2 linked regions of the Prosthecobacter debontii genome follow. The protein of the gene in region 1 interacts with the protein of each later gene in a pairwise test. Links are inferred from orthologs where the notes say so. Each region holds a gene or a part of one and is shown in the gene's direction. Other genes may lie near its edges. The genes, in order: lpdA and sucB.

What was found.
Region 2: the proteins of lpdA (region 1) and sucB interact in binary tests that used the Escherichia coli proteins (3 or more experiments, as listed by UniProt). The link is inferred for Prosthecobacter debontii from one-to-one orthologs.

What each region holds. Positions count from the first base shown.
Region 1 is NZ_FUYE01000003.1:1,776-4,959, reverse strand. What follows is about bases 59-2,923. They hold lpdA (dihydrolipoyl dehydrogenase), read left to right. Parts: upstream 59-735; coding sequence 736-2,112; downstream 2,113-2,923. Other genes in these bases: B5D61_RS04805 (hypothetical protein), read right to left, coding at 2,880-2,923; B5D61_RS04810 (hypothetical protein), read left to right, coding at 2,459-2,872; B5D61_RS04820 (AEC family transporter), read left to right, coding at 59-314. In the rest of the region: more of B5D61_RS04820, read left to right, coding at 1-58; more of B5D61_RS04805, read right to left, coding at 2,924-3,184. UniProt on the Escherichia coli protein: Lipoamide dehydrogenase is a component of the glycine cleavage system as well as of the alpha-ketoacid dehydrogenase complexes.
Region 2 is NZ_FUYE01000015.1:146,249-149,337, reverse strand. The notes cover bases 317-3,086. They hold sucB (dihydrolipoyllysine-residue succinyltransferase), read left to right. Parts: upstream 317-1,034; coding sequence 1,035-2,138; downstream 2,139-3,086. Other genes in these bases: B5D61_RS19405 (DUF502 domain-containing protein), read left to right, coding at 2,237-3,086; B5D61_RS19415 (2-oxoglutarate dehydrogenase E1 component), read left to right, coding at 317-986. Also shown: more of B5D61_RS19415, read left to right, coding at 1-316; more of B5D61_RS19405, read left to right, coding at 3,087-3,089. UniProt on the Escherichia coli protein: E2 component of the 2-oxoglutarate dehydrogenase (OGDH) complex which catalyzes the second step in the conversion of 2-oxoglutarate to succinyl-CoA and CO(2).

The sequences.
Region 1 (3,184 bases):
GGGCTTCCATTGCCGATATCTGGGGGCAGGAGCGCATGCGCTGGTCCGTGGCGATTCTGGCACCCATTTTACGTCAATTCATCCTTCCTCTCGGTTTTTTGGCAGCGGCGTTTTACTTGCCTCTGGAGGTGGAACTGAAGCGCATCCTCATCGTCCAGGGAGCCATGCCGAGTGCGGTTTTCACCATCATGATCGCCCGGCATTATGGAGGGCATGCTCCGACCGCCGTGCAGTGCGTCATCGCCACCACGGTGGTGAGCTTGGTCACTGCACCGTTACTCATTGCCTGGGCGCTGAAGGTGGTGGGCGTGTAGGGAAGGGGGCGTGTAGGGAAGGGGGCGTGTGGGTGTGAACCGAGTCAAATGTGTTGGATAGGGCTAGTCGCGGAGCGGCTTGCGATACCTTGGTGAGGAGGGCTTCTCCTCATCCACTAACCAACAACCTTTATGAAAACCCACATGAAACGCCCGCGTGAGTCGGGCAAGCTGGGCTGGATTTTTCTCTGGCTGATCGGCATCCCTATCCCCGTGCTTCTGGTTCTGTTCCTCCTGCGCGGCTGCACCTGATGTAGCGGCTCTTTTTGAGTCCATGCCGACCTCTCGGCGGTGAGATTGGGAAAAGAGCCGGGATGCCTGAGAATCTGCGCTGGGCCGAGGATGGGATTCAGTCTCTTGTTGAACTCCCTCCCCCCCTGCGCTTCTCTGCGCGTATCCTTTCTCCCCCAATCTCACACACATGAACTACGACCTCATCGTCATCGGCGGCGGGCCTGCGGGCTACGTCGGAGCCATTCGCGCAGCACAACTCGGTAAAAAAGTGGCATGTGTGGAAAATGACCGTGCAGGCGGCACCTGCTTGAACTGGGGCTGTATCCCCACCAAAGCCCTGCTGAAGAACGCCGAGCTGTATCACACCATCTCCCATCGTGCCGATGAGTTCGGTCTCAAGGTGGAAGGTCTGAGCTACGACTGGTCCAAGGTGATCGGCCGCAGCCGTGGCGTCTCCGATAAGCTCAACAAGGGCATCGAGTTCCTCTTCAAAAAGAACAAGGTGGACTACCTCAAAGGAACTGCCAGCATCCCTGCTGCCGGTAAAGTGGAAGTGACCGCTGCCGATGGTGCCAAGACCACCTACGACACCGCGAACATCCTGATCGCTACGGGTGCCAAGAGCCGCGACATGCCCGGCTTCCCCTTCAACGGCAACACCGTCATCGGGAGCCGTGAGGCCCTGACGCTGGAGAAACAGCCGAAGAGCGTGATCGTCATCGGCGCGGGTGCCATCGGCATCGAGTTCGCTTACTTCTTCAATGCCTACGGCACCAAAGTGACCGTGGTGGAAATGCTGCCCGACATCCTGCCGGTGGAAGACACCGAGGTCAGCAAGACCCTGGAAAAGAGCCTGACCAAGGCGGGCATCCGTATCCTGACCAATACGAAGGTCACGGGCACCTCCGAGGACGGTAACGGTGTCAAGATCACCGTGGAAGGCGCTGCCAATGAGACGCTCGAGGCAGACATCGCCCTCGTCGCCATCGGCGTGAAGCCCGTGCTGCCCGGCGGCATCGAGCTGAAACTGACCGAGCGCGGCTGGCTACAGACCGACGACACTTACCAGACCAGCGTCAAAGGCATCTACGGTGCCGGTGACATCATCGGGCCACCTTGGCTCGCCCACGTCGCCAGCTATGAGGCCGTCCAGTGTGTCGAAGGAATGTTCACCAAGCACAAGCCGAAGAAAGTCGGCGTGTTCCCAGGTTGCACCTACTGTCATCCTCAGGTCGCCAGCATCGGTCTGACCGAGCGTGCCGCGAAGGAAAAAGGCCTCAAGTTCAAGGTCGGCAAGTTCCCCTACGTCGCCAGTGGCAAGGCCCTCGCCGCCGCCGAGCCGGAAGGTTTCGTCAAAATCCTTTACGGTGAGCCTCATGGTGAGATCATCGGCGCCCACATCATCGGTAGCGAAAGCACCGAGATGATCGCCGAGATCGGTCTGGCCATGAATCTGGAAGCCACCTGGGACGAGATCGAAGCCACCATCCACGCTCACCCCACGCTGAGCGAGATGGTCAAAGAAGCCACCGAAGTGGCCAAGGGGCATCCGATCCACGTGTAAAATCTGGGAGCTTGCAGTGACTGCGGGCTCCCTGTTTTTTTTCCTTTAAAGCCAGTAAATTTCGATTTACTGGCTTTTTGCTATCCAGACCATGACTTTTCGATATGGCAGCAGCGGTCACAATCGCGGACTCCTCGAATTGATTGTATTGACGTTTGAGGGATGGTGCTATGTCATATCACCTCAGTTTCGTCGGAAGAAGCACCAGGAATGGCGCAAAACCGGCGGGGCTAAGGCTGTGTTCTACGGAGTGGCTTCTCGCCTCTTAGGATTTGGATTTTCTCTCCTGATGCCAGCCATTGTATGGTTTTCGCAGCGTGACTAACCCAGCGCCATGAGGTGCCAAATGCCAGCCTTCCTCCAGCTCTGCGTGACCTTGCCCATCGTCTTCATGATGGCGGGGTGTGCGGCGCTGATTGACCATCAGCTAGCCGCCTATCACTCGAAAAAACCGCGCGTTTACGGAGCTTCGTCTTTGCCTGTGACCGTGACGGTCCAGGCAGGGTTCTTGCGTCCGGGCACCTATCATCTGCCGCAGGGCACCACGCCGGGTGATCTACTTGAAAAAGCCCAACTGGCCGATGTTGTCGTTGAGATAGGTCTAACTAACAAGAAGTGTGGCATTTATCTGGAGCAGATACAGGGCGGCAAGCTCATTGCTTGGCTCAGTCTTGGCTGGCCTTCGGAAGAATACCTGCGACGACCTCTGGCCGATGGCGCCATCGTAGCGGTCGCAGACCACCAGAAATGGCATTTGTGAAATGCTGTTATCGGCATGGAAGAGGTGGGGCACGGAAGCCTGACTCACGCATCGCTGTCACCTTGGCCCGCCGTTTTTCTCTGGCGGCTGTGTCCGAAAGAAACGCATAACGCGCACCTTGAGGGACACGGGACGGATAGAGATAGCTTGCTTGGAGAAGTCGCAACCGCGTCTTAGTTCCAGGCTCGTCCTCAAGACAATCTTCATACCCGTATCCCGGCAACCCAGCAAGGATCACAGGTTTTCGCATTTGCTGTGCGCGGGCCACGGTCATTTCAAGTAGCCAGAAAAAGTGGTGTGCATGAATGTTCT
Region 2 (3,089 bases), on another replicon or contig:
CCGAAGGTCTAGGAGTTCGTCTCTCCGGCCAGGATGTGCGTCGCGGCACCTTCAGCCAGCGCCATTGTGTTTTTTACGACACGGAGACCCGCGAACGCCACATCCCGCTGACCAAGCTGTCCGAAGACCAGGGCCGCTTCTGCGTTTACAACAGCCTTCTTTCCGAAGCTGCGGTGCTGGGCTTTGACTACGGTTATACCCTCCTTGCCCCGAATGTGTTGATCTGCTGGGAAGCCCAATTCGGTGACTTCGTCAACGGAGCCCAAGTCATCATCGACCAGTTTATCGCCAGTGCTGAAAGCAAGTGGCAGCGCCCCAGCCAGATCACCCTCCTGCTTCCGCACGGGTATGAAGGCCAGGGCCCTGAGCACTCCAGCGCCCGCTTGGAGCGTTTCCTCCAGCTTTCTGCTGGACGTAACTGGCAGGTCTGTAACTTCACCACCCCAGCCCAGTATTTCCATGCGCTTCGTCGCCAGATGAAGCGTGGCTTCCGCAAGCCGTTGATCGTGATGACGCCGAAGAGCCTGCTTCGCCATCCGAAGTGCGTGTCGAAGCTCAGTGACATGGCTGAAGGCACCTCCTTCAATGAGATTCTGGACGATGAACATCTGCTCGGACCTGCTGAGCGCGTGACTCGTCTCATTCTTTGCAGTGGTAAGGTGTATTATGATCTGCTGGAATTCCGCGAGCAGAACAAGATCAAGAATGCCGCCATCATCCGCATCGAGCAGCTTTATCCTCTGCATGAAGAGAAGCTGAAAGAGATCGTGGCACGTTATCCCCGAGCTCAAAAGAAATGGGTCTGGTGCCAAGAAGAGCCGCGCAACATGGGGGCCTTTGGCTACATCCGTAACCGTCTCTCCGACATCTCCGGCCACCGTGTCCGCTACGCCGGACGCGAACGCAGTTCCAGCCCAGCCGCAGGCTCCAAGGCCATCCACGTGCTGGAACAGGAGAAACTGGTGGAAGACGCCTTCTCCGTTTAATTTGTCATCGCCCCTGCCCCCGAAAAAGCCCCCTTTCCTTTCTTAGCCATGCCCGACATCAAAATCCCCGCACTCGGCGAATCCGTCGCCGGAGGTCAAATCGCCAAATGGCACTTCAATAATGGAGATGCCGTGAAAGTAGGCGACATCTTGCTGACCCTGGAAACGGACAAAGTCGCTGCGGAAGTCACCGCTGAAAACGCCGGTATCCTGACCATCGGCAAGCAAGCTGGCGAAGATGTGGAAGTCGGAGCGATCGTCGGCAGCATCGCGGAAGGTGTGGCACCTGCGGCAGAACCCGCCAAACAGGCCCCAGCCCCTGCAGCAAGCAAGCCCGAAACACCTCCTCCTGCGCCTGAAACCAAACCCGCAGCGGCACCTGCACCGAAAGCTGAAGCAGCCCCTGCTCCCAAGCCAACTCCTGCCCCTGCCCCAACGCCAGCCAAGGTGGAAGGCCGGGTCACGCGCAAGAAGATGAGCCCTCTGCGCAAGAAGATCGCGGATCAACTTGTCAGCGCCCAACAGACGGCCGCCATCCTGACCACGTTTAACGAGTGCGACATGAGCAATGTCATGGCTCTTCGCTCCAAGCTGCAAGACAGCTTTGTGAAGGCTCACGGTGTGAAGCTCGGCTTCATGTCCTTCTTCGTCAAAGCCGTGGTGGAAGCGCTCAAGGCGGTCCCCGCCATCAATGTCCGCGTCGAAGGCGATGAAATCATTCAGAACCACTTCTATGATGTGGGAGTCGCCGTTGGCACTGAAAAAGGTCTGATTGTGCCTGTTCTCCGCGATGTGGATCAGAAGTCCTTTGCGGATGTTGAGAAAGATATCCTGGCCTATGCGGCCAAAGCTAAGGAAGGCAAGATCTCCATCCCTGATCTGACGGGTGGGGTCTTCACCATCTCCAATGGTGGCGTCTATGGCTCCCTGCTGAGCACGCCGATTATCAATCCTCCTCAGAGCGGTATTCTGGGCATGCACAGCATCCAGCAGCGTCCCATCGCGGTGGATGGCCAAGTCGTGATCCGTCCGATGATGTATCTGGCCTTGAGCTATGACCACCGTGTGGTGGATGGCAAAGAAGCTGTCACCTTCCTCATTCGCGTCAAAGATTGCATCGAAAACCCAGCCCGAATGCTCGTTGGCGCATAATTGACACGAACTTTCCCTTCGTTGAACACGTAAAGGTGTTAGGTTATCTATGATCGTAGGCGTTACCTTAACGTCTGCATGTGGGCCTACACCCCCTGATGTCTCCTCTTCCCCCCAGTTCTCCGCCTAATCCGCGTAGCCCTTTCGTGTGGCTACGCAACAAGTTCTTGGCGGGTGTCGCAGTGGCTCTCCCCCTGCTTATCACGTTCTGGATTCTGCAGAGTGCCTACCACATGCTCCATGGCTGGAGTGTGCCCTTGGTGGACTTCTTTGCGCGCTTTATCAATGAATTGGTCGGACGCGTGGTGGTGGACCCATCAGCCCCTACCTACCAGCATGTTCTAACCTTCGTTGGCTTCCTCATTCCGCTGATGGTTTTTCTGGCCCTCGGTGTGATGGCGACCAATGTCTTGGGCGTCCGTGTCGTGACGGCGATGGATAAGCTCCTGCTGAGCGTGCCCATCGTCTCCTTCATCTATAAGTCGCTCAAGCAGGTCATTGATGGATTCAAAGGTCTAGGTGGCCGTCAAAATTTCAAACGTGTGGTCTATGTGGACTATCCCTCAGGGGAGATGAAGATGCTCGGCTTTGTCACAGGCCAGTATTTGGACCCTCAACAGAATAAGGTTCTCGCTGCCGTCTTCGTGCCTGGAGCCTTGAGTCCCATGACGGGTCTGCTCATCGTTGTTCCAGTGGAGCAAGTCACGGATGCACCCCTCACGGTGGAAGATGCCATGAAGCTCATCTTCTCCGGCGGCTTGGTGGTGCCTCCTCGCCTCACGGCCCCGGCCTCGAAGCCAGATATCAATCCCGCTCCACTCCCGGTGGCCGACACCTCCGACGAAGAAGAGCCCGAACCTGCCTTGCCTCTCGGCCTGCCCCGGGCCGAAGATTTTGACTCTGGAGATCCGGATATTCTCAGCGATTCCGAACTGGAAGCCGCCGAACTGG